4 regions of the Sideroxydans lithotrophicus ES-1 genome follow, and region 3 is predicted to be linked to each of the others. Evidence: riboswitches for the same ligand, from Rfam matches in the RefSeq annotation. Region 3 holds a riboswitch; each other region holds the start of a gene.
What was found. A riboswitch is a leader RNA that binds a small molecule or an ion and turns the genes downstream of it on or off. The one in region 3 is predicted to bind cyclic di-GMP.
Positions count from the first base shown of each region.

Region 1: linked by a shared signal. The riboswitch ahead of SLIT_RS15320 (adenylate/guanylate cyclase domain-containing protein) and the one ahead of SLIT_RS07830 (bacteriohemerythrin) in region 3 are both predicted to bind cyclic di-GMP.
Region 2: linked by a shared signal. The riboswitch ahead of SLIT_RS05770 (integration host factor subunit beta) and the one ahead of SLIT_RS07830 (bacteriohemerythrin) in region 3 are both predicted to bind cyclic di-GMP.
Region 4: linked by a shared signal. The riboswitch ahead of SLIT_RS15115 (ankyrin repeat domain-containing protein) and the one ahead of SLIT_RS07830 (bacteriohemerythrin) in region 3 are both predicted to bind cyclic di-GMP.

Region 1 covers NC_013959.1:2,224,065-2,229,525, reverse strand. The annotation lists gene SLIT_RS10990 (RNA methyltransferase) at 1-991, opposite strand, end outside; gene SLIT_RS15320 (adenylate/guanylate cyclase domain-containing protein) at 1,163-2,539, opposite strand; cyclic di-GMP riboswitch class I at 2,643-2,732, opposite strand; gene SLIT_RS10980 (S24 family peptidase) at 2,938-3,330, shown strand; gene SLIT_RS10975 (putative signal transducing protein) at 3,359-3,688, opposite strand; gene SLIT_RS10970 (PAS domain S-box protein) at 3,851-5,269, opposite strand.
Region 2 covers NC_013959.1:1,130,799-1,139,646, forward strand. The annotation lists gene cydB (cytochrome d ubiquinol oxidase subunit II) at 1-148, opposite strand, end outside; gene SLIT_RS05735 (cytochrome ubiquinol oxidase subunit I) at 163-1,728, opposite strand; gene cydP (cytochrome oxidase putative small subunit CydP) at 1,738-1,917, opposite strand; gene SLIT_RS05745 (sigma-54 interaction domain-containing protein) at 2,126-3,436, shown strand; gene SLIT_RS05750 (class I SAM-dependent methyltransferase) at 3,477-4,184, shown strand; gene SLIT_RS05755 (hypothetical protein) at 4,250-4,627, shown strand; gene SLIT_RS05760 (M90 family metallopeptidase) at 4,743-5,480, shown strand; gene SLIT_RS05765 (hypothetical protein) at 5,573-5,992, shown strand; cyclic di-GMP riboswitch class I at 6,112-6,214, shown strand; gene SLIT_RS05770 (integration host factor subunit beta) at 6,429-6,725, shown strand; gene SLIT_RS05775 (hypothetical protein) at 6,831-7,157, shown strand; gene SLIT_RS05780 (response regulator) at 7,230-8,848, opposite strand, start outside.
Region 3 covers NC_013959.1:1,573,023-1,581,870, forward strand. The annotation lists gene SLIT_RS07820 (sulfite exporter TauE/SafE family protein) at 1-556, opposite strand, end outside; gene SLIT_RS15200 (hypothetical protein) at 578-1,915, opposite strand; gene SLIT_RS07830 (bacteriohemerythrin) at 2,128-2,631, opposite strand; cyclic di-GMP riboswitch class I at 2,762-2,842, opposite strand; gene SLIT_RS07835 (hypothetical protein) at 3,036-3,587, opposite strand; gene SLIT_RS07840 (peroxiredoxin) at 3,713-4,261, opposite strand; gene SLIT_RS07850 (hypothetical protein) at 4,512-4,880, opposite strand; gene SLIT_RS07855 (hypothetical protein) at 5,182-5,829, opposite strand; gene SLIT_RS07860 (SPFH domain-containing protein) at 5,903-6,808, opposite strand; gene SLIT_RS07865 (NfeD family protein) at 6,819-7,244, opposite strand; gene SLIT_RS07870 (glycine zipper family protein) at 7,542-7,958, shown strand; gene SLIT_RS07875 (hypothetical protein) at 8,375-8,620, shown strand.
Region 4 covers NC_013959.1:1,140,888-1,149,735, reverse strand. The annotation lists gene SLIT_RS05825 (2OG-Fe dioxygenase family protein) at 77-817, opposite strand; gene SLIT_RS05820 (DMT family transporter) at 899-1,789, opposite strand; gene gcvA (transcriptional regulator GcvA) at 1,888-2,787, shown strand; gene SLIT_RS05810 (M14 family zinc carboxypeptidase) at 2,955-3,965, shown strand; gene SLIT_RS05805 (alpha/beta fold hydrolase) at 3,962-4,744, shown strand; gene SLIT_RS15115 (ankyrin repeat domain-containing protein) at 4,815-5,513, opposite strand; cyclic di-GMP riboswitch class I at 5,692-5,776, opposite strand; gene SLIT_RS16260 (hypothetical protein) at 6,039-6,161, opposite strand; gene SLIT_RS05795 (response regulator) at 6,426-6,953, shown strand; gene SLIT_RS05790 (hypothetical protein) at 7,135-8,517, shown strand; gene SLIT_RS05785 (type 2 periplasmic-binding domain-containing protein) at 8,531-8,848, shown strand, end outside.

The sequences.
Region 1 (5,461 bases), 650 kb from region 3:
GCAGCTGGACTATGCGCGCAAGCTCGGCGTCGCTGTCGTTCACGCCCTCGATCAGCGTCCACTGGTATTGCACCGGATAACCGGTGGCACGCGCATATATCTCGGCACGTTCCACCAGCTCTTCCACGGGAATGCGCGGTGCCTGCGGCAGCAGCCTGGTTCGTAGCACCTCATCGGTGGTGTGCAGCGAAAGCGCGAGTGCCGGTTTCACCGCAGCAATTGAAGATTGCCTTTCACGGTTGCCCCCTCTCCCGCAAGCGGGATGACCAGCGACTTGGCCATTGTTTTCTGATGGCCTAGTCGAATGGTCAGTAGTTCCACCAGAGGGTTGGGGTGAGGGCTTGTGAGTCAGTCCTTCCATCAGACGCTCGAACACGCGCAGATCGCCCACCGTCGAAAGCACCAGGTTCTTGTGCCCGATGTTCCCTTGCGTGCCCAGCAGCTCGATCGCCTCCAGCACGTTGTCGAGATTGTGTGCAGGCTCGCCCATGCCCATGAACACCACCTTGCTCACCGCGCGGCGTTTGCGTGCCAGCACCACTTGCGCGACGATCTCGGCGCTGCCGAGCTGGCGCAGCAAACCGTCGCGGCCGCTCATGCAGAACACACAGCCCACGGCACATCCCACCTGCGTCGAAACGCACAGCCCGCCGCGCGGCAGCAGCACGCTTTCCACCATTTGGCCGTCGTGCAGCTCGATCAGCAAGCGCGCTACTTTCTCATTATCAGAATGCCGATTCAGTTCCCTCTCCCCCTGGGAGAGGGGTAGGGTGAGGGTGTCCGGGTGTTCGCTCTTCAGCCGGGCCAGCCCATCCAGTTCCGCTTCGATGCCCGGCAACTCATTGCGCAATGCGAGCGGAAAGAACGTCTCGGCCGGGCTGCCCTTCCTGTCGTACGAGCACACCTGGCTCCAGCCGCGCAGCAGACGGTCTTCGTGGCACGGCTTGGCACCGAGATCGTACAGGCGTTGGCGGAGATGGGAGATGCGCATGGGAGAGCGAAAAGCGTGTATCAAAGATGGTATGCAAATAACGACCGGGGATCCGTGAACATTTTAACCCAGGTAATGGAACTGCCCTACATGGTGCAGCTATGGCAAAGAAAAAACCCGGCAATGCCGGGCTTTCTCGTCAGGGCTATCCGGGCAGGGCACGTGATTCGCTTAGCTGACTGTTCCTGCAAGGTCTATCCTGCGTGAGAACTGGATGCTTTGCTCCATGGTGGAAGTTTCCTCGGTGCTCGCTTTCAGTTTGCGCAATGTCTCATCGCCTATCCGGTTCGACAGCGAACCTTCCGGTTCCCAGAGCAACTGGAACACCGCCAGCGCATCCTGCTTGCCGCGGAATGATGCGCGGGTGATGGGAATCACCTTGCCATCGAATTCTTCAGGCAGGACATCGATGACATCCTGCGTGGTCAAGGTCTGTTGTGCCCTGGTGATCGATGCGACGCGTGCAGCGACGTTCACGGTGTCGCCGAACACGTCGTTGGCCTTGAGGATGACATCGCCGAAATGCAGACCGATGCGGACCGCGATGGGAAGCTCGCCGCCGGGCTTTTCCGTGTCGATCGCAAGATGCATGGCGCGGGCAGCCTTGGCCGCCAGCATGACATTCGGGAATGTGCACATGATCTCGTCGCCGATCGTCTTGATCAGGGTGCCCTTGTGCTTGGCGACCTCCTGTTTCAGCAGGTTCAGCGTGCTCGTGATCATGTTCAGCGCCGCTTCGTTCCCCATCTGGTCATACAAGGCAGTGCTGCCGCAGATGTCGGCGAACAGGACCGCCATCTTCCTTGTCTGCTGGGCCGAATAGACAGCGCGATTCTGGATGGCCATGTTCTGGGTATCGGCGTAATGCAGGATCTTGGCGATGCGCGCGAACCTGAGTTTCAAGGCCACGTCGATGGGCGACAGACCGAGGTGGTTCTTGATCCTGAGTTTTGCACCGTGGATCAGCAACAGCAGCACGACATCCACATTGCCTTTCTCGATGGCAAGGAAGATCGGGATCTGCCCGTCCTGGCTGAAATTGACCTCCACATCGGAGATCAGCAATTGATGCAAAGCGGCAAAATCGCCGTTCGAGATGGCGGCGAGGACCGACGCCCGGGATTCGAGGGTATCGCGCAGGTGGCTGACCGCCATTTGCACTCCCGTTGCTTCGGCTCCCGGCAATCCAGCGTAGCTTTGTTCGGCAACCGCCTTGCGTAGTGCCTTCTGCCGGTCATACAGCTTGTACAGCAAGGCAATCACCACCAGCACACCCGAGGCTATGATGAACGCGGTACGGCTGATGCCGAACTGGGTAGCCAGCTGGTCGGGCAGGTTCGCGCCGATGGCCAATACCGAGACCGTGAGGAACAGCATCAGCCTGAGGTAGCGGAACAGGGCAATGAAGATCGTCACCGCCAGTGCGGCCAGCAACAGGTTGCGATCGATCACGTTCCCAAACACGCTTTCGGGAAGGTTGGCGCCGAACGCCATCAGCGAAACGATGACCAGAAGCCAGACGTCGCGACTCTTGAAATTTGCTTGCATGAAACCCTCCTGTATCCGCTCGCTCTATCGGACAGGAGAGACACAAGGTTTTCGGCTGGACTGAGCTAAGGTACTAACGGGAACCACTCCAAGGGCGGTGGCTACCGGCAATCCCGCTGTCATAGGGCTTTGCAGACCCCTTAGACCGGAAACTTTGCGTCCCTACCTTTCAATAGGTTTGCTATTAGTTTACTGCTGGAGGTCATTATCATCCGGTTTCTTCCGAAAAGGCAAGCAAGTTAAAGGGATATTACAGTTCTGCAATAATTGCCCGCCGGCTACCGCAAAGACAGCAGTGCAGCCGCCCGGGCAACGCATGACTAGCCCCTGCTGTGAGTGTGTTCATCCGCTACAGGTTTGGCGCTATCATCCGACCCTTGAATTCGGGAGCTCTGCTCATGCATACGCGCAAGCCAATCAACATCCCCGTCGTTGCCGCCTCGCAGGAAGACGCCATGAACGACAGCGCCTGTTCCGGCAAGGAGATCGTCGCACTGATGGTGCTGGGCGACAGCATGGCGCCGGAGTTCACCGAGGGAGAGATACTGGTCATCGAGATGGGCGCGCCGGTATCGGATGGCTCGTTCGTGGTCGGCGAGGCAAACGAGGAATTCATCTTCCGCCAGCTCAGGCGCGGCGACCATGGCGGCTGGCAGCTGCATGCGCTCAACCCGGCTTATCCCGATATCGCCATCGCCGGACTGGATACGATCAAGGGCGTGGTCACCCACAAGAAGAAGCCCGGCTCGCGCAAGTCGGTCAAATACTACGACACGCAAACGGCCCACTGACCCGGCATCCGTTCGCCATGCGGCACCCTCAGGCGGCGAACACCTTCAGCAACCAATACATCAGCGCCGCCCCCACAAATACCCCGGCAACGAAGATGCGCAGTGAGATAGAGGCGCTCGTTTCCGGTTTGGCCGTTTCCTCCGCTGGTTGTATCGCTTCCCACTCGCGGATTATCCGCATCGCCTCGGCGCGATCAGCCTCTGCGACCAGCACGCGCACAAAGCCCATCGCCGCAAGCTCGCCGATGCCGCCCTGCAGATACTCCCCTTCGATACGTCCCGAGATGCCGTGCTGTTCGAGCAGGTTCAGGACCATGTGGGCATCCAGCCCGGAGGAAGCTTCAAATACGCTTTGCATATGGGCACCTTAAAAGATCCAAGTTTCTCGGCAGTTGCAGGGCGCGCCTGCACACTCTACTCGACTAGACTGCAGTAGCCGTCATTCCGGCGAAGGCCGAAATCCAGTGTATACAATCAACTGGACACCGGCCTTCGCCGGTGTGACGACTTATTCGGTGCTTCATTGATTATTCCTGCCAGCACGCCGTTCGACGGGCGCATTGAACTTTGCAATATTGTCCTCGGCCAGTTTGATTGCGGAGATGTCATGCACGATGGCCAGGAATCTCTCGCCATCACCCTCCGACTTGATCAGTTGCAGGTTCACCTCCACCGGATAGTTGCTGCCATCCGCGCGCACCTGGATGGTCTGGTAAGTGATCGACTCCTGCTCGCCGCGGCGCAACTGTTCGAGCCTCACGCCAAACGATTCGATGCCCGATTGCGGATGCAGGGCAAGGATGCTCTTCTGTTGCAGTTGCTCCAGGGCATAGCCCAGGTCATCCAGCGCCCGGTCGTTTGCGTAGGTGATCTGCAAGGTACCGGTATCGAACATGAAGATCTCGTTCGGGCTGCGTACGCGCAGGGCATGTTCGTAGTGGTGGCGCAGTTCCTCGCGGCGCTTTTCCTCAGACCAGGCCCGGCGGTGTTGCCGCAGGCCATAAAAAGCGAACGCACACGCCAGCACCAGCGCCATCAGGAAGTAGGGCGCATGCATATCGTGCCACCATGCCGCCTTGATCTCCGTCACCGGCATTTCGACATACAGCGTGAGCGGATAGTGCTGCAGGCGGCGCAGCACCAGCAGACCCGTGGTCTTGCCGTTGTCGCGTATCTCCACCTGCCCTTGTTGCGGATGGTCGTTCGCGCGCAGGTACTCGGCCATCGCACCCGTCACCGGCTTGCCATAGGTCTTGTCCAGGCTGGCTGCATCCGGCTCGGGATAGCGGCTCACCAGATACCCATCGTCGCGCACCAGACCCAGCGCGGTGATGCGGGGGGTGATGGCGTCCATCCAGTAGCGTTGCATCATGTCCACCGGCAGGTTGGCGCTGATGATGTAGGCCAGCTTGCCTGCCTTGTCGGTGATGGCATAGCGTGCCGAGACGACCCAGCTCCTGTCTATATTCCCCGTCACCGGGCGACCAACCGCAAAGGGCGAACCTTGTTGCAACTCGTCGCGTATCTGCTTGAACACAGGCTCATGGGCGAGCGTGGGCAGGTCCGGCCGGTTAGGCGTTTCCCCGGTCAGCAATATCTGCCCATCGCCGCGGATCAGCATCACGTTCTCCAGCTCCGTGTGCAGACCCTGAAACCGGCTCACCAGCGCAAACGCACGGTCAAGGTCAGCCTTCTTGCCGGTGACGACCAGATCCGCGCCCAGGTTCTGCATGCCGATCTGCAACTGGGTGAAATAGATATCGATGGAGTTCCCGCTCAGCGCGGCGATCGTCGCCAACTGGCTGGCCTGCTCGGATTTGGCCACGCGCCAGGACTGCGCGACAAGCAAGGCGGCGTAAGCCAGCAGCGCAACCACCAGCAACGTTGCCGAATATTTCAGAAACCGCCCGGGGCGATGTTCATTGCTGGTGTTTGGCATTTGTGTCCCTTATGCAGTGACAAGTAGCGGAGATGCTGAATGCGCCATGAGTCGGAGTCAAGGGAAAAGAGGCTGGCTCAGGTTTTGTTATTGATTTTCTCTCACTGCAAAACCATTGCGAAGCTAACCTCTTTAGTTGATTCCCGATGTTTCGTGCGATTTGACAATGTAACTCACGGGGTTACAATGCGA
Region 2 (8,848 bases), 440 kb from region 3:
TCATGATGCGGCGTTCGGTGTCGTTCTTGCCGGCAAAGGGCAGCAGGGTGCCGACGCCCATGTCATGTCCGTCCATGATGGCGAAGCCGAGCAGCAATGCACCGACCAGCAGCCACCAGATGATTTTTAACGTTTCATAATCGAGCATGGTTATCTCCTAGTTCAGATAGTGGCGGTTGCGGTTTGTTCGGAGTGGTAGCGTCCGGTACCCAGGCTGCCCGGTCCCTTGCGCGCGAACTTCACCATCAGGTACATCTCGATGACGAGCAGTCCGGTGTAGAACACGACGAAGCCGGTGAGCGATCCGTACAGGCTGCCTACCGACAGGCTGGAAGCCGACAGATGGGTAGGCAGCACGCCGTAGATGGTCCACGGCTGGCGACCGTATTCAGCCACGAACCAGCCCAGTTCGGCGGCGATCCACGGCATCGGGATGAACAGCATCGCCCAGCGCAGCAGCCAGCGCTGCTTGAGGAAGGTGCCGCGCACCGTGTGGTACAGCGACAGGCCGAGCAGCAGGGCGAAGGCAAAGCCCAGCGCGACCATCACGCGGAAAGACCAGAACAGCGGTGCGACGCGCGGCACCGTGCTGTCGACAGCCTGCTGGATCATTTCCGGTGTCGCCTTGGTGACGTCCTCGGTGTATTTCTTCAGCAGCAGGCCGAACCCCAGATCCTTCTTGTGGTCTTCGAACACCTGTTTCGCTGCGACATCGTTCTTGTTCTTGCGCAGTTCTTCCATCGCGTTCACTGCGAGCAGGCCGGACTCGATGCGTTTGCGGTTCTTCTCCTTGATCTCGGCGATGCCCGGGATCTCCTTGCTGAAGCTGCGCGTGCCGATGATGCCCATCACATAGGGGATCTGTACTTCAAAGTCGTTGCGCTGTTCCTTCTCGTTGGGGATGGCGAACACGTTGAACGCGGCCGGTGCCGGTTCGGTATGCCACATCGCTTCCATGGCCGCCAGTTTTGTCTGTTGCGATTCGGAGATGGTGTAGCCGGATTCGTCGCCGAGCACGATCACCGACAGCGCGGAGGCGAAGCCGAAGGCGGCGGCGATGCGGAACGAGCGGCGTGCGAATTCGATATCGCGTCCCTTGAGCAGGTACCAGGATGAGATGCCGAGCACGAACAGCGAAGCGGTGACATAGCCGGCGGAGACGGTATGCACGAACTTGGCCTGTGCGGTGGGGTTGAAGATCACCTGCCAGAAGTCGGTGAGCTCCATGCGCATGGTGGTGTAGGAGAACTCGGCGCCCACCGGGTCCTGCATCCAGCCGTTGGCGATCAGGATCCACAGTGCCGACAGGTTGGAACCGATCGCGGTGAGTATGGTGACCATGAAATGCTGGCCCTTGGTCAGGCGGTCCCAGCCGAAGAAGAACAGGCCGATGAAGGTGGATTCGAGGAAGAACGCCATGAGCCCCTCGATCGCCAGCGGTGCTCCGAAGATGTCACCGACATAATGCGAATAGTAGGCCCAGTTGGTGCCGAACTGGAACTCCATGGTCAACCCGGTGGTCACACCGAGCGCAAAGTTGATCCCGAACAGTTTGCCCCAGAATCGGGTCATGTCTTTGTAGATCTGTTGTCCGGTCACCAGGTATGAGCCTTCCATGATGACCAGCAGGAAGGTCATACCCAGGGTGAGAGGAACGAACAGGAAGTGATACAGCGCGGTGACCGCAAATTGCAACCTCGAAAGGTCGACCAGTTCAGTGCTAATCATGCATCCTCCTCATGGTGTCGTAGTGTTGTGAGTCTGGGTTCGCAGAACCGCGCTGCTGACCTGTTCCGGTGTCAGCGTGCTTTCGCCGCCGCTGAAGAAGATCCACCAGATGGCCAGCAATCCGGCGAGCTTGATTGCGGTCACGATGGCGATCTTTCTGGCAAGCGGTTGCTCGTGAAAAAGTTTCATCTGCGCTCAAAGGTTAGTTTCCCCGCTGACCCTAATGCAGTATCTGTGCCATCGACCGGCACATGTTTTTAATGCCTTGTTAATGAATGGTTTTAATTCGTTTGAATATGGATTCTGGTGGGCAGCGATAATTGCGGGCATGTCAAAAATGGCAGCTCATTCTGCTAGAATGAATAAATAACTGACATATTTGTTAAGGTAATGATTCATGAGCCATAGTTCTATTTCCGAGCTGATGTCCTATCTCGATACGCTGGCGGAACCACGCATCGTGCTCGATCGGAGCTACAACATCATAGGCGCCAATCGCGCCTATCTCAGTTATTACCATGTGGGCGATTTGCCCATCGCCGGACGGCATTGCTATGAAGTGTCCCACCGCTATAAGCGTCCCTGCGACGAGGAGGGCGAGTCCTGTCCGCTCAAGTCCAGCCTGCAGAGCGGACAACCGCATCGGGTGTTGCACATCCACCACACGGTGCGCGGGGACGAGCATGTGGACGTGGAGTTGACGCCGATACGCAACGCGGAAGGAGAGATCGAGTATTTCGTCGAGATGATCCATACCGTGCGTGCCGGCAGCGCTTTGCCCGAAGGGGAGTTGGTAGGACGTTCCGCAGCGTTCAACCGGATGCTGGAACAGGTGACGAGAGTGGCGCCGTCGCAAGCGGACGTGTTGCTGCTGGGCGAGTCCGGCACGGGCAAGGAGCTGGTGGCCCACGCGGTGCACGACGCCAGCAAGCGTGCGACGGGGCCATTCGTCGCGGTCGATTGTTCCAGCCTGCCCGAGAACCTGTTCGAGAGCGAACTGTTCGGCTATGAGAAGGGTGCATTCAGTGGCGCGAACCAGCGCAAGCAGGGACTGGTCGAAGCCGCCAGTGGCGGTACGCTGTTCCTCGACGAGGTGGGCGATATCCCGCTGGGTTTGCAGGTGAAACTATTGCGGCTGCTGGAAACCGGCACCTATCGCCGGGTGGGGGGCGTCGAGCCTTTGCGCTCGGATTTTCGCCTGGTTGCGGCTACCCATCGCGACCTCAAGAAAATGATCGCCGAGGGAAGTTTCCGCCGCGATCTGTATTACCGCATCAGCACTTTCCCGATCCTGCTGCCGTCCCTGAGCGAACGGATGGAGGACTTGCCGTTGCTGATGGAGGCCTTGCTGAAGCGCATCAGTACCGATCATGCGATGTCTATCCATCCCGCCACGCTGCTGTGCCTGTCCAAATACGATTTTCCCGGGAACATCCGCGAATTGCGCAACCTGATCGAGCGTGCGACGCTGCTGGCAGACGGCGATGTCCTGCTGCCCGAACATTTTCCCGATCCTTGCGAAGAGAAGCAGGATTCATTGCACTCTGGTCAGAGCTTCAGCCAGGTCATGACGCTGGAGGAGATGGAAAAGAGTTATCTGGAATGGCAGGTTCGGAATTCAGGGCTGGGCCGCAGGGAATTGGCAGAGCGGCTGGGGATAGGCGAACGGACCCTGTTCAGAAAATTGGGCAAGCTGACCAAGATATGAGTTATTTATGGAATTTGAAAATATGCCTCTTGCAACTGCAATGAAGATATCCGAACCAGGCTATGACCGGGTTTGCGATGAACGGGATATTTACGAGCGTCTGCTGCCTCTCGAAGATGCGGACATCCTCGAGCTCGGCTGCGGCAAGGCCGAAAAGACCTTTGCCATCGCAGAACGCGGAAAGGCAAACAGGATCGTTGCGCTGGAAGTCGACGAGATCCAGCACGCAAAGAACCTGCAGCGCAAAACTCCTTCCAATGTGAGTTTTCAACTTGGCGGAGCGCAGGCGATCCCGGTCGGCGATCGCTCCTTCGATATCGTGTTGATGTTCAAGTCGCTGCATCATGTACCGCTGGCGCTGATGGATACGGCGATGGCCGAGATACATCGAGTGCTGAAACCGGGCGGGATGGCGTACATTTCCGAGCCGGTCTTTGCCGGGGAATTCAATGAGATCCTCAGACTCTTTCATGACGAGCAGGCCGTGCGGGCAGCCGCTTTCGCCGCTGTTGAGCGTGCAGTTGCTGCTGGCAGCTTCGAGCTGGCGAGTGAGACCTTCTTCGATACGCCTGTCCATTTTGAAAACTTTGAACAGTTCGAAGAGCAGATATTGAAGGTGACCCACACACAGCACCGATTGGCACCGGAGCTCTACCAACAGGTAAGGCAGAAATTCATGCATCACATGAAAACTGATGGAGCGAGCTTCAGGACACCGATACGGGTAGACTTGTTGCGCAAGGTCTGAAGCGCAAGAAGCAGGCAATCAGGTACATTCCGGCATATCGTATACGACTGCAACGAGGATCGGGCATGCAAAATACCATTGAGATATCGGGCAAGAAAGTGCTGGTGGAATGGAGTGCGGCTGCGGATAAGCAGATGCGATCGCTTGCCGAACCGTTGTGTGTCGAGATGGAGCTTTACTTCAGTTGCCTGATCAGAAAAGCAGTTCGTTTCGGCGGAAACGCGCATTCGGGAAACTTTACTTTGGCAGCCCCGAAATTGTCAATCGGGTTTCGACCGGTGATGACAAAGATCTGCCGCGTCAGCGATGTCGAAGGAGCTCCGCCACTGGAAGATTTTCCTATCGTCAGGCCGGAGGCCTTCGTGCCGAAACGGCTCGCCATCGACTACCGCAGCGGGAAATCGCTGGGCGAGTTCTTCCTGGACAAATCCACGGTGGCATGATGCATGGCCGGTCACCTGGCACGGAAGCGGACAAGAGCAAGTTGTTCATGAAATTCCAATAACTCCAGACATCTTCCAATTGAAATCATTAGGCAACACCTTGCGGCGCTGGAACATGCGTCGAATTCTGCGGCGGAATCCGATCCCTCAGCATATCTGGCACAGTGTTACCCGCCATGCTGTAGTGTTGCACGAGCTGGATGCAGTGCAAATGGCACACCTGCGCGAACTGGCGACATGGTTCTTGCATAGCAAACAGATCAATGGGGTGCAAGGCCTGGATGTGACATTGCCCATGCGTGTAACTGTGGCTGCCCAGGCCTGCCTGCTGATCCTGAATCTGGATGTCGATCATTTCGACAATTGGGTTGAGGTCATTCTTTATCCCGGTGCGTTCCGGGTTCATCATGAACAGGTGGATGCCGTGGGCGTGGTGCATAGCGAAGCAAGCGTGTTGTCCGGCGAATCATGGTTGCGCGGACCGGTGATCCTGTCCTGGGACGACGTGGAGCGGGATACCCATGATTGCCAGACGGGGCGGAATGTCGTGCTGCATGAGTTCGCGCATAAGCTGGATGGCCTCAATGGAGCTGTGAATGGCATGCCACCATTGCGTAGCGGCATGAGCAGGAAAAGATGGGCCGAGGACCTGGGGGCAGCTTATGCAGTCCTTTGCCGGCAAGTGGCGGCAGGCGATCCTGCCTGCATCGACCCTTATGCTGCCACCAGCCCGGCTGAATTCTTTGCGGTTGTGAGCGAATATTTCTTTGCGGCACCGGCCATTCTGAAAAAATGCTATCCGGATGTCCACAGACAACTGGAGCTGCTTTATCATCAGCCGGTGTCGCGTTGAGCCATCGGCAGTTCAGCGGGAGAGCGATATGCACGAGCGCTATCCTGTTCGGATGCCTGATGCGGAATTGAACTACTGAAAGAGAGAGTCACATGAGATTTTTGCCCGGATCCCCAGCACAGATAGCCGGCTATCTGTCGCTGCTGAGCGCATCGCTGGTTGTTGCCATTTGGCTCATTCTTCTGTTTGCGGCCATACCGTCAAATCTGACTGTCGCAGAAGCAGTCATCGACCAGCTCCATTTTGTTTTCTCGGCAGAAAACCAGGCGCGGTTGAATTTCATCTGGCTTGCCATCCTGCCATTGTTATCTATCCTGATCGGCAGTGCATATTTGCTGAAACTGGCGCGTTCAAAGGCGATTGCAGTCTTCCTGTTTGCGGCGACCTTGTCGATTGGATTGATTGTGCTCGCTTTCAATCCATTCAGTCTGGCGATCATTTTTCTGCTGCCGGCATTCTGGGGGTGGAAATGCATCGAAGCATTTCAGGACCAGCCACGGACAGGCAGCTGAATATGGCCTGAAAGCCACACTCGCAAGATATTGACATTATTGGCGGATCGAATGGCGGGTTTGACAGTTCCCGCCCGATAACCATAGAATCCAGGCGCAATCGTTGATTTACACATCAACGCCTGCAAGGGCAAACCCGTCGAAAGGCGGGGACGCAAAGTTTCCGGGCTAAAGGACATGTTCCTATTCGACATCAGGTCGAGTGCCAGCGGGGCTGCCAGGTAATCTGATCCATTTCTCTTTATCGATCGGCATTCTGCTTGCGCGGATTCTTTGCGTATAACCTGAGGAGTTTTATTAACGAGGTTTATATGGCAGTGGATACCCGGAAATTTTCTTGCAGACAACAAGATTCGTCGATTGATTATCGCAGCTGTCGATCTGGAAAACTGCATCACAGTGGCATAGGGAATATATCGGTCGAGGCATTTCCATCATGACGCGATCAGAACTGATACAACAGCTTGCTTCCCGTCATCCCGAGCTCACCTCAAACGACATCGAGATGAGTGTCCGCCTCATCCTGGATAAGATATCCAGCGTTCTGGAAAACAAGGCAAGAGTCGAAATACGCGGATTCGGAACCTTTGCGACCCTGCATCGTCCGCCGCGCAATGGACATAATCCCAAAACAGGCAAGGTGGTCAAGGTGCCTGCCAAATATGTGCCGCATTTCAGGGCGGGCAAGGAATTGCGTGTACGAGTCAATCACGGTAACTCCAGCATCCGTTAGGTATCGCTTATGGGCATAACGGTAGCACCAATGAATTACACATCAGTGAAGTCAGGTCCGCCCGACATGCATCAGATGCTTTCGAGGCTGGCATAATTCATCATCATGGGACGCCGCAATCACTACCACGTATATGTGATCGAGCTGTCGAAGGACGTTCTTTACGAGGGCAAGTTCAAAAGATGCAATCCCGGTTACATCATGGGCAAGCCTTGTGTCTACGTCGGCATGACAGGACTGGACCCCGATGTGCGTTTCGACAAACATAAGGCAGGCATCCAAGCCAATCGCTATGCCAGGGAGTTCGGGCTGCGCCTGTTGCCAGACCTTTATGAAGCCTATAACCCGATGTCCTATGATGAAGCGTGCAACAAGGAGGTCGAACTGGGGATCGATTTGCGCTCCGCAGGTTTTGGAGTTTGGCAGGGATGAACCGCAGCCGCGGGACTTTCCACCCGATATTTCTGCTGTGCGGAAATTCCAGATGCGACTATAGGGCGGAACTCAACTTGTGCGAGCCTCGATAGCCAGGTCTATGGAGGCAATCAGATTCCTGATCTGCTGGTTGGCCTGAGCCAGCAAAGATTCAATATCGCCGAGTGATCCATTCTTGATGTTGTTTTCCAATAGTTCAGCCTGCTGTTGCAGTGATTCTGCGCCAAGAGTGCCGGCTATTCCCTTGAGAGTGTGTGCCAGTCTTTCAGCAGTTTTAGCATCGCCAGCCGCCAGTGCTGCCCGGATCTGGTCGGCAGTACTCAGTTGATTGACTCTGAACTTGTCGAGCAATGAATAATACAGGGCAACGTTTCCTCCTATGCGACGTACGCTAGTAGCCACTTTGACACCAGGCAAATCAGGTAAGGCTTCTGGCGCAGAAATTGCGGCTACGGGTGGAGGTTGGACAGTTTCAGCTTTCCGGGCAGGGCGCAGCCATTTGGCAAGCGTGGCCACCAGCCGGTCCGGATCGAGAGGCTTGCCGATATGGTCGTTCATTCCTGCTGCCAGAAAAGCATTTTGCTCGCTGACATATACGTTGGCGGTCAGGGCGATGATCGGCAGAGTGGCAAACTTCGGGTTCTTGCGGATTTCGCGGGTGGCGGATATCCCATCCATCACCGGCATCTGCATGTCCATCAACACTCCGTCGAACTGTTCTTCGTTCAGGCGTGCAATCGCTTCCTCCCCATTCTCGGCAACCGCAACCTTGATTCCGAATCCCTCAAGCAATTCCTGCGCGACTTGCTGGTTGATTTCGTTGTCCTCCACAAGCAGTAAATGTGCTCCGCGAACCTGGGAAACGAGTAGCGGATTGAATTGCGCGCCGGTAATCCTGAACTTTCCGGTCGCCGATTGATCCGGGCCGGAAATCCTGGAGATCGCATCGAACAATTTATTCTGATTGAATGGCTTTTCCAGCACGCCATCCACCACTTTGTTATTCCTGAGCGCCGGGGTGCCATTCTGACCATAGCCGGCAATCAGCAATATTTTCGGCTTGTTCTCCGCTTCGGTCATCGCGTGCAATTCCCTGGCTAATTCCAGCCCGTCCATTTCCGGCATCTTCCAGTCGAGGATGGCCAGGCTGAATGGCTTGCCATCCTTATTCGCCTTGCGCACTGTGCTTAATGCACTCCGTCCATTGCTGGCAACGCTGACATCGAATGAGAACGATTCGAGATAGTTTTTCAATATGCTCAGGCTGTTCTCGCTGTCATCAACCGCGAGAACACGCATGCCGTCAAACCCGGCGAACTCGGTTCGCGGAGCATTTTCACGACCTTTTGCCTTGAGGAAATTGGCGGTGAAGATGAATTTCGAGCCTGAACCTGGAGTGCTTTCAACCCAGATCTTTCCTCCCATCATTTCGATCAGGCGCTTGCTGATGGTCAGGCCCAGTCCGGTTCCGCCGAATTTGCGTGTGATGCTGGTATCGGCTTGTGTGAACGGGCGGAAAAGTTTGTCGATCTCGCTCTGCGACATTCCTATCCCCGTGTCTTTTACCGCAAATCGCAGAACGACCTGGTCACCTTCTTCCTTTTCAAGGTCGATACTGACTACAACCTCGCCCTTTGCGGTGAACTTCACCGCGTTTCCCGCCAGATTGATCAGTACTTGACCTAACC
Region 3 (8,848 bases):
TGTTGACGAATTTGGCCGATACCGAGGCTTGCAGGAAGTCGAAGGAAAAGTAGCGCACGAACAGGAAAATGAGGAAGCTGCCGGTGCCCGGGCCGAACAGGCCGTCATAGAAACCGATGCCGCCGCCGATCAGCACGGACAGGATGCGTTCGCGCGTGCCGAAATGCAGGACATGCCGGATGGTGCCGAAGTCTTTTTTGTGGAAGATGTAGAAGGCCATGGCAACGACCAGCACCAGCACGATGGGGCGCAACCAGTGTTGCGGCACGAACGATACTGCGGCCGCACCGAAGAACGACATAACGAAGGCGCTGATGGCGGCAGGCAGCACCAGGCGCCAGGGGACGGTCATCTGCCCGAAATAAGAACGCGCGGCGACACTGGTGCCGCAGATCGAGGCGAGCTTGTTGGTGCCGAATATGGTTGCAGGCGGCGAGTTGGGAAAGGCATTGATCAGCGCCGGAATCTGGATGAGGCCGCCACCGCCGACGACTGCATCGACCATGCCGGCGCTATACGCAAACAGACATAGTATCGCGATATCCAGCATGGTCATGGCACCAGTTGCCGCTGTGCTTTAAGCCGGGCTGACTTCCTCGTCCGGGAAAGGCCAGACCGGCTCGGGGGGAGCGAGCGCGGCTTTTCTGGCTTCTGCCTCGGCTTTTTTCAGCGCAGCCGCGGCCTTGCGTGCTGCGGCTTCTTCCTGCTTGATGCGTTTTGCCTCGGCAGCAGCTGACTTGCGTGCTTCGGTTTCTGCTTTCTTCGCGGCGGCCAGTTCCTGTGCGGCTAGCCTGGCTTGTTCCGCGGCCAGTTTTCTTGCGACTGCAGCCTCTTGTGCGGCGATCCTTTTGGCTTCGGCTTCTGCCTTCTTGATCAGTGCTGCCTCCAGCGCGGCCTGTTTCCTGGCTTCCGCTTCAGCTTTTTTCTCGGCAGCTGCCTGCTGCGCGGCGAGCTTGCGCGTTTCGGCTTCGGCTTTCTTGAGTGCTGCCGCTTCCTGGGCTGCTTGCTTCATAGCCTCCGCTTCGGCCTTTTTCGCAGCGGCAGCCTGTTGCGCAGCCAGTTTGCGAGCTTCGGCCTCTGCCTTCCTGGCCTCTGCCTCTGCTTTTTTAAACGCCGCGGCTTCTGCGGCTGCCTGCTGCGCGGCCAGTTTCCTGGCTTCGGCTTCAGCTTTCTTTGTGGCGGCAGCTTCCGCTGCTGCTGTTTTCTTTGCTTCGGCTTCTGCTTTTTTTGCTGCCGCAGCTTGTTGCGCAACGAGTTTGCGCGCTTCGGCCTCTGCCTTCTTGGCTTTTGCTTGTGCCTTTTTCAACGCGGCAGCTTCTGCGGCTGCCTGCTTCCTGGCTTCAGCCGCAGCCTTTTTGGCCGCTGCTGCCTGCTGTGCGGCAAGTTTTTTGGCTTCTGCTTCGGCTTTCTTCAGGGCGGCAGCTTCTTCGGCAGCTCTTTTCTTTGCTTCGGCTGCAGCTTGTTTCAAGGCGGCCGCTTCTTCTGCGGCTTTTTTCTTGGCTTCTGCTTGGGCGATTTTGGCTGCAGCCGCTTCCTGTGCACGCTGTCTTGCCTGTTCCTTTGCCAACTCTTTGGCAGCGGCAGCTTCCTGTGCTGCGAGGATCTTGGCGACCCTGGCTGCTTCAGCATCTGCGCGTGCTTGTTCGCCAGCATCCTTGGCAGCGCGCATTTCCTGTTCGGCTATAGCCTGGTTTGCAACAGCTTCCTCATATGCGGCGCGTGCCTGACTGGCTGATTCTTCCTTTTGGGTGGCGATGAGCTGTTTGGCTTCCAGTATCTGTCTGGCTTCTGCCGCTGCCAGATTGGCTGCAAGCATGGATTTGTTGGCGAAGTTCAGAGTCTTTTCTGCCGCCGCCGAGTTCCTGGCTGTGCGAATCTCATCGGGCGTCAATTTAATTTTCTTCACCTCTGACATCTGAAATCTCCCTCGATCAAGTGGTATGAACTACATCCCGGCAAAGATACAGAACGAACGTTCTGGTGTCAATTTGGATTTCGATTTTTGCCGCCAGATGCTAGAACGCGGTGAGAACATGCCGAGAGAAGCTGGTATCAAAAGAAAGCGGGGAAGACTTTCGCCTTCCCCGCCCTGCAGTTTGCAAAGACTGTGCAGCCTTTCAGTTCAGGTCAGGCCGTCTTCCATAGTTCCCACCATTTTTTGGAGTTCGACATGAGCGCGAACTCGGCGGTGGCTTCGCGCTCCCATGCGGCGACAGAGAAACCGGATTGCTGCAAGGCTGCGCTGTATTTTGTGTCCACGCCCTGGATATGCTCCTTGAGCCAGGTCTTGAGGAAACTGAGCATCTCGAAATAGATCGGTTTGTCTTCGAGCATGTGTTTCCTGGCTAGGTCGTCGAGCTGGGCCAGCAGCTTTTTGTGTTCTGCCATGTGGGGTTCGAGGTCTTTGTATTTCGCCTGGCGCATCAGGCGCTCTTCCAGTGCGAAGTGTGTCTGCGTGTAGCTGACCAGCGCGTCCAGTATGCCGGCGATGGCTTTTTCTCCTTCGCGTTTGGATACGGCGACGAACAGCCGGTTGAGGATGTTGACCAGTTCCAGATGTTGATCGTCGATGGTTTTGATGTTGACGCTGTACTCCGGAGACCACTTAAAGAAGACTTCTTCGTTCGACATAAACACCCCTTGTTGATTGATATCCATTCTTCCAAGCAATACGCCATCCTGGCGGCATGCATGGAGATCCATGCTTCAGCGGTTGAAAGGGAAATATGCAAAGGGAGAGGGATGCCGGATGGAGATCCGATATCGCAGTCCCGCTGCCATAGCTTCCCTTAGGCCGGAGACTTTGCGTCCATACTTTTCAGCATGTTTGCCAAGTTGAAGAAATATTACAGCCATACCCATACAGGGTCAATTGCAATTGAACTGTAGGGCATTGGATCGATCGGCAGGGATTCGGATATGCGTGCAGGCTGCAAAGTCAATGATTACGGGCATCTTGGGTGTGTTTGGCATGCCCGGATCGATCGCTGCATCCGTGCGCTGGCGTACAGAGGATCAATCCGTTTCAAGTTGGATCACTTCTCCCGCTCGCCGCCAGCTTGTTCTGCTGCGCTGAAAAGATAGGGTTCTACCTTGGATGCTTCATTGCGTCGTTGCGCCGCAGCAAGAATTTTTTGCGCTTGAGCAACCGCCTGCGCGTCCTCTTTTTTGGTTGCGGATATGACCCACTGACCCAGGAAATATCCGCCGACTGCGCCGCCTACCGCACCAAAAAGACCAAATCCCCATTGCCCGACGACCATCGGGCCCACGTAGGCCGCGATCGCCAAAGGCCACGGTTGCTGTTTTGATTTATCGGTTGCCCTGGCTAGTTCTTCGGTTGCCGAGGCGACTGCGAGTTCGCATTGCTGCAGGTAAAGCTGGTCCAGTTCGCCAGTGGTGGTGATCAGTCGTTTCCTGAGTTCGAGATCGTCCACAGAGTAATAGGCATCCCTGAATTTATCCGGCGAACCACTTGTTCGCGCATGCTTCACTTCTTCAGTGATGTTCGCTTTTTTTTCGAGCACCCCGATCAACGCGCTCAGCTCCTTGATCTTCCGTTTTACCTCTTCTTCTCCCTCTCCCATTTGAAGCTCCTTTTAATTCTGTGACTGGATGCAGTGGCGTGCTTGTTCATCGGCACCGTTCGTGCATGCAATCTTACAGCAATGGGTATGGGTTTGCCTCGGACGATGCGTGATATCCGGTTATGTCATGGTCGATCGGGTTTGTACCCTGCATTCCATCTGCGCAGGGCTTCAAGTGTGCTTGCGACATGCTTGCCCGGTTGCAAATCTGTATAGGTATAGATGATCTTGCTGTCCGGTGCGATCACGTATGATATCCGGTTGGCATATTCAGGCTTTGCGGCAAGTATCGCATCGTAGGATTTCATGATGCTCTGGTCTGCGTCTGCAGCTACCGGGAATTTGCTGCGGCATTCGCTGACCGAGAATTTGTTCAATTTCTCGATATCGTCATGAGATACGCCGATCACAGTCGCGCCCAGGGCCTTGTATCGTTCTATGGCATCGGCGAAATCGTGTGCTTCGATGATGCAGCCCGGCGTAAAGGCGGCAGGATAAAAATACAGGACTACCGGGCCCTTCTTCAGCTCATCCGCAAGCGAATATGTGAATACTTTGCCGCCCAATGAGGCCTGAGTGACAAAGTTGGGCGCAGCTGCACCGACATTCAATGCCGGATATGCAGGCATTGAAACAGCCAAAACCAGGACCACGACTGCGAAATATCTTCCCATCACAGACTTCCTTCATGCCTTCTTGTAGTGTAAGGCAGAATCCGCGCCATTCATTGCCGCTTTCAGCGACTCATACTTTTCCCGTATTTCGTGCATCTTCGGGGATGTCGGAGGCTGGTTTACCTCCGACCTTACTCTGCTGAGCGGGGTGTTATCCGCAACACGCCGGTATATGTGAGGTGCAACGTATGCAGTGGGACTGATCGACATGATGCCTCCATAGCTATTGCTTTGATGCAACTGCATGACTCTAGGTTTGCAGTTTAGATCTTGATTGTTCCATCAACGACTCCACCAATTCGTCGAAACCATCCAAATGACTCGGAAAACTTAGCTTCTTCCTGTCATCAAAAGTTATGACGGCGACCCGCTCACCCTTGGCAGGCCAAACATTGATTGCCGCTATTTCGGAAACAAGGTATTGGTCATGCTTGTTCAAATCCACAACAGTGATGCGATCGCCATCGATGGTTAATGAATACCGGTAAGTGTGAACAGCTCTGGCTACGATATAGAGAAACAAAGGTGCGAACAGCAGCCACCCCCACCACTTTGGCTCTGTGCCGACGTACAAGGCAACCAGCATGGCCAAAGCTGCGGCAATTTCCAGATATGCCAATCGTTTTGAATATCGATATCTCATACGATGTTTTAAAACCAGTCATATACGAATATCCGCGATTGAAGCCGATCCATTCCGATCGTCGGAATGGCAACGTTGTGGTCTGTGATTACATCAAGTACCGAGGAATCTTCTCTGAGTGGGAACTATGAAAGTTCGCCAAGCGCAACGGGAATCATTCCAGTTATCGAGAATAATACGCTTACCAAAGTATCATGGTCAACTTTAATGGCAGCATGGAATATGCCCGAATTTCCACCTTGGCATGCACTTTGGAAGTCTGCTGCATCAAGCTGTTTTATTTGAAGTTATAGTCTATTCCAAATGAGATTTTGAGGAGATTTTCTGACGTCGTGGTTGCCGGACTGATCGGGTCTGAGACTTTTACCCGAATGAATCCGTCCATACCAACTACCCAAAAAAATTGCCTGGCGAACTCATATTTGTATCCCACGCCAAGCAGCAGACCTGTGCCGGATGTCCGGCTTGAATAAGTGCCGCCGCCAATCACATAAGTACCCTCGGTCTTCGTGGAGGATCTGAAGAGGCCGATTTTGCTGAACGCCCTGTGCTTTCCGCTGATCCCTTCCAGTATCGCCGCCGCATGAACTGCAGTGGCAGTATGCTTCCAGTTTCCGGTGGAGGTCGTGAAGCCTGCAGTGGCTGTCGTACTGCCATTGATGTAGCCGAGATTGTCATAGCCGGCTTCCCAGCCAACCACGCCGCCATAACCGCTCCATAACCATTGCCCGCCGTGTATCCCGAAGCCAAAGGCATTGCTGTCCTGCTGCGACCGGTATGAACTGCAGTTAAAGAAGCAATCCTCGGATTTTGCTTTCCAATAAACGATGGGAGCGATGTCGCTTCCCACGAAGAAACCTTCAGCTCTGACATTCAACGCCAGACTTGCCGACAACATGACGAGCATCAAGACCGATTTTTTCATTTCCCTCTCCATTGGAGCCGTTAAACAATAAATCAAATCCTGCTCTCAAGCTTTCATTCGGCGGAGCATCCCCCTATTTCTGCGTTTTGACGATGCTCATCGCGGTCGCCACCATTGATCCCATATCTGCCAGATTGCCTGGCAGGATGAGAGTGTTGCCTTCCTTGGCAACGTTTCCGAATGCTTCGACATATTTTTCCGCGACCTTGAGGTTGACTGCATCCATGCCGCCGGGCGACTGGATGGCCTGGGCGACTTGCTGGATCGCTTGCGCTGTGGCGGTTGCGACAGCGATGATCGCCGCAGCCTCACCTTGTGCGGTGTTGATCGCAGCTTGCTTTTCGCCTTCCGAGCGCTGGATGAAAGCCTCGCGTTCGCCGGTGGCGATGTTGATCTGTTCCTGCTTGCGTCCCTCCGAAGCGGCGATCAGGGCGCGCTTCTCGCGCTCAGCGGTAATCTGTGCCTGCATGGCATGGAGGATCTCTTTGGGCGGCGTCAGGTCCTTGATCTCGTAGCGCAGCACTTTGACGCCCCAGCTGGTCGCCGCTTCGTCCAGCGCCGCCACCACCGCGCGATTGATGTCGTCGCGTTCTTCGAAGGTCTTGTCCAGTTCCATCTTGCCGATGACCGAACGCAAGGTGGTCTGGGCGAGCTGGGTGATCGCCATGATGTAGTTGCTGGTGCCGTAGGACGCCAGTTTGGGATCGGTCACCTGGAAATACAGGATGCCGTCTACCTGTAGCTGGGTGTTGTCCTTGGTGATGCAGATCTGGCTGGGAACGTCGAGCGGGACTTCCTTGAGCATGTGTTTGTAGGCGACATTGTCGATGAACGGAATGACGACGTTCAGGCCGGGCGACAATGTGGCGTGAAAGCGCCCCAGACGCTCCACCACCCACGCGTTTTGCTGCGGTACGACCTTGAGCGCCTTGACGATGAAGATGATGGCGGCGAGCAATATGAACAGTGCGATTTCCATTTATTTCTCCTTAGGGTTGCTGCGATTTGCGGTTCGTCAGTATCAGACCGGATCCGCGTACTGCTGCGATATAGAGCGTCTCGCTTTGCAGTATGCCGGCAGTTTCAAGTTCCGCATCCCATTCCGCGCCGCGATAGAAGACTCGTGCCGAGCCATTATCGTTCCACTTTATGACACGCACCGGCTGGCCGATATCAAGATTTGTGCTGGACGCCTCGCTGGTCTGGGTGCTTTTCCACCGTCGCAAAAAGATCGTGCCCGCCATCACCATCAAGGCGCTCAGCGTCAACTGCCATGCCATGCTTGCTCCCAGCAATGCCGCCAACCCGCCCGCTGCCATGGCCACCGCTACCATCAGCAGGTAGAACGTACCCGTGGCCATTTCCAGACCGATCAGCACCAACGCCAGCAAGAACCAATAAATGTAGATTTCCATGAATCCCTTTCTGTTTTTTTACTGTCGACAATGTACAGCAATCATCGCAAACGGCACCAGACGCTAATAATTCATCGACCTGCAATCTAACAGTAATCCTGTTTCTGAACCATAGCTGAAGATGCGGGCCAGCACCTCCTGCCATTTTGACGCAAGCGCAGAGTTGTTATTATGCGAAGCAAGCAAAAGTTATTATTATTCGCATGGCAGGCTGGAAGACGGGACCAGTGCCCCCGCCCAAACCTTCAGCACGACCTGCCTTACTAGTTGGAAGTCTGTATGAGAGGAGTGTCTGTCATGATGAAAATCATTGCATATTCCACCTTGGCAGTTGGATTCGCGCTTGTTTTGACCGGCTGCACGACTACGCCTGTCGGTCCCCATGTCGAGGTGTTGCCAGCGCAGGGCAAGCCATTCGAGACATTTATGGAAGATGAACAGACCTGCCGAAGCTATGCGCAAAATTCCATCGTCCGTTCACGCTACGAACCAGCCTCTCATAGTTTCGCTGGAGCAACTGCAGGAGCCTTGAGTGGCGGACAAGCCAGCACCGCTAGCGGCGGCTCAGCCGGGCTTGCCGCCGGCAGCATGTTGGGAGTGGAAACAAGTCCGAATTCATCGGAGGATGCCCAGCAGCGTTATGACATCGCTTATGCAAAGTGCATGTACGCCAAAGGCAACCAGATACCAGGATCATCACAGCCATTGCAGTGATCTGCCCGCAGATGAAATTAGAATCGCAGAAAAAAGACGGGCACTTGAATCAAGTGCCCGTCTCTATGATCTGATGAATTGCATATTTACTGCCGAATCATCTATCAAATGAGGATGATGGTCCTAACAGCGATACACAGCCCAACAATCAGTCATGTGATGAAGCACTTACGGTATAGGTGCCTACCCCACCCCTGCCTGTTCCAAATCCTGTAATCCTGGTTCCAGCCGGAATTCCTTTTCCGGAAAGGTGAGTGCCTATCTTAAGCTTCGCGGGTGAAACTGCCGTAACAGTCAGAATATTGCCTGAAAGGCTGGCAACCAGCGATAAGCGCTCATCATGCTCTTTCTTGGCATGGTGACGATTTCCATCACGATCTTCCTCTTCGTTATCATGATCGTCAGCCAAACCGGTTGTGGGTGAAGTAGCGACAGGCGTCGGTGTTATTGGTGCGGGCGCGACTGTGGATGGTGTCGGTATGATTGGTGCGGGTGCAACCGTGGATGGTGTCGGCATGATTGGTGCTGGTGCGACCGTGGATGGTGTCGGTATGATTGGTGCGGGTGTTGCCGCAAAAACCACCGCAGAGTTGGATAACAACGCCATTAAAACAACGGTTACCGAATGCTTAGGCAAGTTCATGATCGCTCCTGTTCAATAATTAAATGCATGTGAAATGCATGCGTTCGCACAATGTGTTATTGCGTGATTTATTGCAATATCTCCAAGTCGGATAATGACCTGAAGCCGACCAGCGGAATTGGAATGTCCGACCAGCGGTCGAGATTTGAAACGCATGGATGGGTCTCTTGCATATTTCGTATAGCCTAGAAGGGTTTTTGCTGATAATCTCTGATATGGTATTTATGCAACAAAATAAAGGACATAT
Region 4 (8,848 bases), 430 kb from region 3:
TGCAGTCCACTCTTCTACTAGCGGGCATTGCCCATATGTTCCAAAGTGTCGCTGCCAGAGAGTCTATGCCATCCCGCTAAGGCATTTCCAGAAATCCGCCAGCACGAAAAGTCAGCACCAACGTATCGCGATGGCCGCCGTCGGCCGTCGGCTGGATGGGGGTGGACTCGTGGATGACTCGATGGTCGTCCAGCAACAACAATGTCCATGGCTCGCTCAGGGTGAAGCGCTGTCCGTGCGGCCCATTGGCATCGAAGATGCGACTTTCGCCGCCGCTGACGTTCTCGCGCCCAACCAGCAGGATGGCAACGAAATCCACGCCGTCTCGATGTGCGCCTTCCGGTGTCGGACGGCCGATCCCGTGAGTGGTGTCGATGCGGAACTGGTGCGCTTCAACGTACCAGGGACGCTCGCCTTTGACGTCAGCGCAGACGCGCGCGATGTTGCGCAGCAATGTCGACCAGACCGGTTGCGCAACGGTGTGCGCAGCAAGAGGTTCGAACAAGCGCAGCATCCCGCCGTGCAGTGCGTTGTATTGCAACGGCTGGTAATGCGGACGATGCGCGACCTGGGTCGCAGACTGGCCGTCCACGATGAAGCAGGAATGCCTGCGGCGGCGGTAACGTCCGCCGTCCTTAAGAAAGGTATCCGGCGGCAGATCATCCCAATCTGCTTTAAGAGATTCCAGCACAGACAGCGGACAACCAATAAACGATGCCAGCCCGGTTGGACTCAGCACGCCGAAACCGTGACTCCGTAACGCGTCGGCAAGATGCGAAGGTTCGATGTAACTGGGCGCGAGATTGGCGGTGGGCATGGGAAAGCGTTCGGGGTTCGGTCGAGGCCGATTCTACTTCAATAACTCCTGCAGGACAGGAACGTACGCCCGATCCCGCCTCTACGCTGCCGCAGTGCGACGGGACGGGAACATGGATATGCTCACACCGCCGAGCACCAGCAGCCCGCCGGCAAGCTGTGCCGTGGTTGGCAGAGTGCCGAGAACTCCGCCGACCAGCATGGCAAAGACGGGGACAAGATTGATGAAGATCGCCGTACGCGCCGCGCCGAGCCGGGCGATGCCAATGCCCCAGAACAGGTACGCCAACACCGTGCCGCCAACAACCATGACTGCCATCGCCAGACTGGCTTTGCCATCGAGCTCACTCATGTGGGCATCACTGCCGAGGGCGACCGAAGCCAGCAGGATCGCTCCTGCCGCCATGACCCAACTGGTATTGGCGATGGGCGAACCTTGCGGCATATAACGGCGGACAAGGACGTTGTACGCCGCCCAGCACAGATTGGCGGCCAGCATCAGCAAGTCGCCATGCGCAAAGTTCAATGACTCCAGCTTGTTCATATTCCCTTGCGAGATGACCACCGCCACGCCGATCAATGCGACCGGCAATGCAACCAGATGCCGGCTGGTAAGGCGTTCGCCCAGGAACGCAACTGCCAGCAGCGCGGTAAGCAAAGGATTGGTCGCCATGATGAGTGCGGCACTGTTAGCCGAGGTGGAGCGCAGCGCATAAAAAAAGAACAGGTTGAATCCGGTTATCCCGACAGCTCCGAGCAACAGGTAAACTCCGGCATTGCGTTTCAGCAAACCCAGCAGTTGTTCGCGGCGCACGCCGGCGATGATGAACATCAAGGCGGCCCCCAGCACGAAGCGCATAGCCGCTGCCCACAATGGCGGCAAGTCGGCCAGGATAGGCCCGGCCAGCACGAAATTGGCTCCCCAGAAAAATGCAGAGGCGGTAACAAGCAGGTAGACGGTAGTGATTCCCATGATCAGTTCCAGTAAGATTAATTCGGATGGCACGACTCTAATGGCCGGCGCCTTGGATCACAAGCTAGACTTTATTGAGGACACATTAAGGAAAACTAATGGCACGCCATCTTCCACCGCTCAACGCCTTGCGATTCTTCGAAGCAGCTGCTCGCCATCGTTCATTCATCCGTGCTGCGGAGGAATTGCATGTCACCCCGGCGGCAGTCAGCCAGCAGATCAAGCTGCTGGAGGATCATCTTGGCGTTGCCCTGTTCAATCGCGGCAAGACGCTGGTCCTGAACGAATCGGCCCATGATGCATTGCATCTGGTCTCGGACGCCTTCGATCAGCTCGAGCGGGCCATGCTGAGGGTGCGCTCCGGCAGCATCGCCGGACCGCTGACCATCTCGACCCCGCCCGTATTCGCGGCACGCTGGCTTATTCCGCGCTTGAATGATTTTTACCTGCGCTATCCGGATGTGGAGGTCCATTTGCTGGCCACACGACGCATCGTCGATTTTTCGATGGAGGAAGTGGATATGGCGATCCGCTTCAGCAGCGATCCCCATCCCGGACTGAGCGTCGAGCGTTTGATGCCGGAATGGATAGTTGCCGTGGCCACGCCCGAGCTGGCAGCATCCATCAAGACTCCCGCCGACCTGCTGCATGCCGATCTGATCGAGGACGACTGGCACATCATGCGCGGCACGTTTCCGGAATGGAAAACGTGGCTTGCCGGGCTGGGAGTGGTCGACGCCCCGCTGAATGTCCGTCGTTTTGGCGATGCCGACCTGGCGATCCAGGCCGCAGTCAACGGCCTTGGTGTCACCCTGGCATGGCATAGCCTGGTGCAGAACGACCTTGGCTCGGGCAGGCTGGTACAAATATTGGGACACAACATAGCCAGCGACCTGAGTTATCAACTGGTGATGCCCAGGAACAAGAGCATGTTGAACAAGGTGGCCGCTTTCAGGGCATGGCTGTTTGAACAGGCAGCCGATCCGGCAGCATGCTGAATATGCCGGAATCGACTGGCGATCTCGGAAAAAGTTCGATTTCTCTGCAGTCATCCATTGCAAGCAGAATGAACAGATGCAGAATGCATGATCGACAATGGCGGTATTATCCGAAACGTGACCATTACCCATTGCACTTACATTACCAGGCATAGACCCGAACTCCCATGTCCACCTTGCCCGAACTGAGAGAGTTAGAACGAATCCTGGAACTTGGAAAAGATCGTCTCGAAGCGCATATCGAATGCGAAGTCAGTGCCGGAAATAAATGTTTCCCCGTCTACCGGCTGACCTTGGGCAACCCCGATCCAAAGTTGCCTGCGATTGGATTCTTCGGTGGCGTCCATGGCCTGGAACGTATCGGCACGCAGGTGTTGTTGTACTTCCTGCGCAGTTTGCTCACTCGCCTGGAGTGGGACAGCAGCATGCACCATCTGCTGCAGGACGTGCGCCTGGTATTCATGCCCCTGATCAACCCTGGCGGGATGTGGCAATCGACACGCAGCACCCCCCGGGGGGTGGATCTGATGCGCAATGCGCCGGTGGAGGCAACAGGCGGAGTTCCCTTCCTGCTAGGCGGTCACCGCATCAGCCCGCACCTGCCCTGGTATCGCGGTGCTGCAGGTGCCGAGATGGAAAGCGAGAATCTGGCGTTGTGCCGTACCGTGCAAGAGGAATTGCTGCCCCGTCCTTTCAGCATCGCCGTGGACTGCCACTCCGGCTTCGGGGCGCGCGATCGCATCTGGTTTCCGCATGCGCATAGCGTGCATCCTATCGATCACCTGGCCGACATCCTCAGGCTGGAGGAACTGTTTCAGCAGACCCATCCCAACACCAGATACCTGTTCGAGCCGCAGAGCGTGCAATACCGCACGCACGGTGACATATGGGACTATCTTTACCTGCAGTCGCAAAACGACAGAAACAGGACTTTTTTGCCGCTGACGCTGGAAATGGGTTCCTGGCTGTGGGTGAAGAAGAACCCTCTCCAACTCTTCTCTCGTCACGGCATATTCAACCCATCCGTGGAGCATCGGCTGCACCGGGTATTGCGCAGGCATGCCGTCTGGCTGGACTTTCTGATGCGCGCTGCCGGCGGCTACGACAATTGGCTGGTCAAAGGCCCCACCCGGCTTCGCATGCAGGAGCGTGCAGTGATGCGCTGGTACAGACGATGACGACCTGGGTTCTTTTGCGGGGCTTGATGCGCGAAACGCGCCACTGGGGCGAGTTCCCCATGCTGTTTCAGGATGCAGTAGGTGCACGCAACATCGTCACCCTGGATTTCCCCGGCAATGGCAGCCTGCATGCACACACCAGCCTCAACAGCGTGGCAGAGATGGCGCACCATTGCCGCGCGCAACTCAAGCAACTCGGGTATGCGCCACCTTACCGCGTGCTCGCCCTTTCCTTGGGCGCAATGGTGGCAGTGGAGTGGTGCAGGCTTTATCCGGATGAATTGGAAAGGCTGGTATTGATCAACACCAGCCTGGCACCGAACAACCCCTTCTACCACAGGCTGCGCCCGGCCAATTATCCGGCTTTGTCGAGTTATCTGATGCTTGGCTCTGCCGCTCGGCGAGAGCGACTGATACTGCGCCTGACCAGCACACAGAATCGCTCCGCACAACAGCGCACGGAATTGCTGGAACAGTGGACAGGATATGCGCGGGAATGTCCCGTCACGCGTGCGAACATCTTGCGCCAGTTGCGGGCCGCCGCCTCATATCGTGCCGCACCGGCGGCTCCTGCCGCCCCTGTGTTGCTGCTTGCGGCGCAGCGAGACCGGTTGGTCAATGTGAAATGCTCGCTCACTCTGGCGAAACAATGGGACTGCACCGTCAAACTGCACCCGACAGCGGGTCATGATATACCGCTGGATGACGGCTACTGGGTGGCTCAGCAAGTCAAGGAATGGGTGAAGGAAACGGACGACATCGACAAACAGGCAAGATAAGCTGTTCGTGATCCAACAAGAAAATGCACAAAATGCCAGGCAATGAAGGCCTGCATCAGACCTCGATCAGTCAAGCCCCTCGCCAAATCTCGGCATCGGTACGCCTGTTTTCAACATCGCCAGTCGCAAATGCTGGTCTGCTCGCACTATAAAGAATCTCTTCGGTCTGGATGAATTTCATCTTCGACTGCGCCACCTCCAACGGGGTCTTGCCTGTTGCATCCTTCATGCGGAAATCCGCGCCGTGTCCGACCAGTAAACGCACGATGTTCGGGTATCCCTTCTCGGCAGCCAGATGCAAAGGAGTCGTGCCATTCAGGGTGAAGTTGACGCTTTCATCCTTTTCCAACAGGCATTGAAGCGTAGCCTGGTCTCCTTTTGCGATCGCTGCCATCATGGTTTGACGCATATCGGCGATCTCTGAAGCAAGTGCCGTCTGGTCTGTAGGCAACAATTTGGCCACGCGGTTCAGCAGCGTAAGCGCAACCAGGATGCCTAGCGATACCAGCAACGCCGTCTGGCTGATACCCAACGCTGCAGCCAGCCCTTCGGGAAGATTCGCGCCGATAGCCAGAATGGAGATCGTCAACAACAGCAGTATCTGCAGATATCGGAACATAGCCACGACAATCAGGGCAGTCAGTGCGGCCAGCAATGCTTTTCTGTCAACCACATTCCCCAGCAAAGAATCCGGCAGGTTGGCAAGGAAACTCATTACTGAAGCCGCCAGCAATATCAGCACTTCACTTGATTTGAACTGTACTTTCACAATGACCTCCCTCTATCGATGATCAATTGCCTGCATATTCCGCACTATAGTCAGTTGAAATGGCCTATTCCGCGAGGCTGCTCGGTCGTCCGGGATGGCTTGGGGAGGCGCACTGGAACCTGCTGTTCCATCATATTGACGCTCCATGAAGCAACATCGCTGGAGCAATCAGAAAGGATTTGGCGGCCCCGCTATCAAAGGTTTTTTGCCTTAGACCGGAAACTTTGCGTCGCTGCTTTTCAACAGGTTTGCCTTTATCAATACCGACATGCCAGAAGCATTGCAAATCGGGCGGCCACATTTACATAAAATCCCGGTTATTGCAAGAAGGCCCCTTCGTACAGGCTCGGTTTTTCCAGCACGTTGGACTATATTCAGGAAAAAACATGCCTGAAGAGCCGCCCAGGAAAACTTGAGAACCCCTTCATGCAGAAATTCATTCATGCGATCGAAACAGTTTGCTCCGCAAATAAAAAGAGGCGGCTCTCACCGCCTCCATGTAACCCCGTTTTCATAGTTCACATATCAGGAAAAACTAACCACGCTGGCGATGCTGGCAATAGCCGTAGCCGCTGCTGCTAGCCAGCCCAAAACCGTCCTGAACGTTGTATCTTCCCGTTTGGTATTGTTGCTGTCTTGATAGGTCATTTTGAATCTCCTTTATATCTTCGTCAGTAATTTGACGCTACGAATTGCCCTGAAAGACCAGGACGACTCTCAGACTGGAGACTCCGGAATTAATTCTACCGTTCATCATTTTTTGCGTTGCCGTTGGTCCGGCTTGTTCGAGATGCCATCATTAACGGCATTGTATTTTTACCCGTTAACGCCGAGAATGTCCTTGAATCCTGGCCCAACGATATTGCCTGCCTGAGGTTTTGATCGAGATCATAATTTAATAAGGAGATCATTATGGACAATATAGAAGAGTCTGGCGCACAGCCTACTGTGCTAGTACGTCCCACCATATTGGTGGTAGATGATGCAGTCGAGAATCTGATGATCATGGAGTCGATTTTGGCGAAGGAATATTCGCTGAAAATGTTTAATCAGGCCAAAGATGCTCTCGATTACGCATATACCAATCCTCCCGACCTGGTTTTGCTCGATGTCATGATGCCCGATATTGACGGGTTCGAAGCATGTCGCCGACTCAAAGCGAAACCGGAGCTTGCGGATGTCCCTGTTATTTTCATCACCTCGAAGAATGAGGACGAATATGAAGAGATGGGGTTTTCGGTCGGCGCCTCGGATTTCATTCACAAACCCATTAACGCCCCGATAGTGATTGCGCGCGTTAAAACGCATCTGAAAATCAAGTTCGTGATGGATTACCTGAGGAAAGAAAATGCCCGCTTGCAAGGCAGCGCAAAACAGTCATCTTCCGAACTGGTTGAAATCATGAAGATGCTATGGGGCAGCCCGTTCATTAAATTCTGACAGGATGTCAGGCGGAGCAGGCCAGTGAAGTTGCAATCCCGAATAATGAAGTGTCTTTACAGCTCAACTGGCCTGATAGTGTCGACGACTGGAGGTTCATAAGGTAGCAAAGGTCTGATCCGGACATTTCATTTCCACCGTCGCGCGACACAGGCAAGCCGGATCTTTCGACATATTGTCTATGCATAATTTGCCGGGCACGCGCAAACTCCGGGGACATATTGCGAACCGCAATGAATATTCCGATGATTTGAGCATATTGAACAAGTTTCATATATCCAAAGATCCGGCTTGGCCGAACCCTGCATGTGAGGTTATTAAAACTGACTTGAGCAATCAAACACGGTTTTTTGATATCAAGGTGACCCTTATGCCAAAAAAATATTGCCTCGCAATCCTTCTCATGATTGCTGCAGGAACTTCCGTTGCAGAAGCTGCCCCGAAAGATAAACCGACAAGTGCGATTGAAAATGGCGGGACAAACCAGGCCTCCGCTCCTGCCACTAATACATTATCAGACCAGCCGATGTTCAAGTTCGGCGGATTCGGGACATTAGGCCTTTCTCATTCCAGCCTCAACCTGGGAGACTATATTCTGGATAGCACCATGCCCAAAGGGACGGGGCGCAGCAGCGAGTGGTCGTCCAGCAATAACAGCAAAATCGCTGCGCATCTGAATGCCAGCTTTACGCCCAGTGTATCGGCTGTTCTTCAGGTCATATCGGAATATCACGCCGATGGCACTTACCGGCCGGAAGTGGAATGGCTGAACGTAAAATACTCTTTCAACCCGAACACCTACGTGCGCGCCGGACGAATAGCCTTGCCGACTTTCATGAATTCCGAAAATCGCGACGTGGGCTACAGCTATACCTGGGTATATCCACCAGTTGATCTTTATCATCAGCAATCCATACCGAGCAGCGATGGCATTGATGCCATGTACCGCTTTGAGATCGGGGAAGCGAGCAATTCCATCAAGGCAATCTTCGGGAGAAATACGTTAGAAAGACCGACCAGCATCACCACTTCGAAGGATATGTGGGGCATATTCGACAATCTTGAATATGACGAGGCAACGTTTCATCTCGGCTATCAGGAGCGCCTGTCATCCACCCAGTCGGCAACAGCCCTCCCCGGGGTGTGGAACAAGAACAAGGATTTATCGGTTGGCGCAAGTTACGATCCGGGCAACTGGTTCGCCATGTCGGAGTGGATGCAGCGCCGCTCGACATACAAGGTCGGTGCAATGTATGTCAGCGCCGGTTATCGCATCAACAAATTCACGCCGTATTTGATACACAGCCAGAATAGCCGCGGCTCCTTTTTGCAGTCATCCCCTCCGCCAACCGCGACATTGTTGTTATTGTCAGATAGATCGCAGAGCACGAACAGTCTGGGAACACGCTGGGATTTCATGAGAAACTACGACCTCAAGGTGCAGTATGATCGTATAACGCTCAGCGACAGCTCGAACGGCTACCTTATAAACGTGCCGGCAAACATAACCCTCTACGGAACGACATTTCATGTAATTTCTGCAGTCGTCGACTTTGTGTTCTAGTGCCGAAAAGAACGTGAGATCACCAATCATGATCCGCAACAGCTTGATGTCTGCCCTGCTTCTTGCAATATCCACATTTGCCGCGAGCGCATATGCCGACGTGGTTGTCATCGTGTCATCCAGAAGCCATATCAAGAACCTGACCGCCGAACAGACCACCAAGATTTTCCTTGGCAAGATCGGCACCTTTCCGAATGGCCAGACTGCCATTCCCATCGACCAGCCTGAAGGCAGCGCAATCCGGGATGAGTTCTACACCAAGGTCGTCCACAAGAGCCCGGCCCAACTCACAGCCTACTGGGCAAAGATCATTTTCACGGGCGATGGCCAC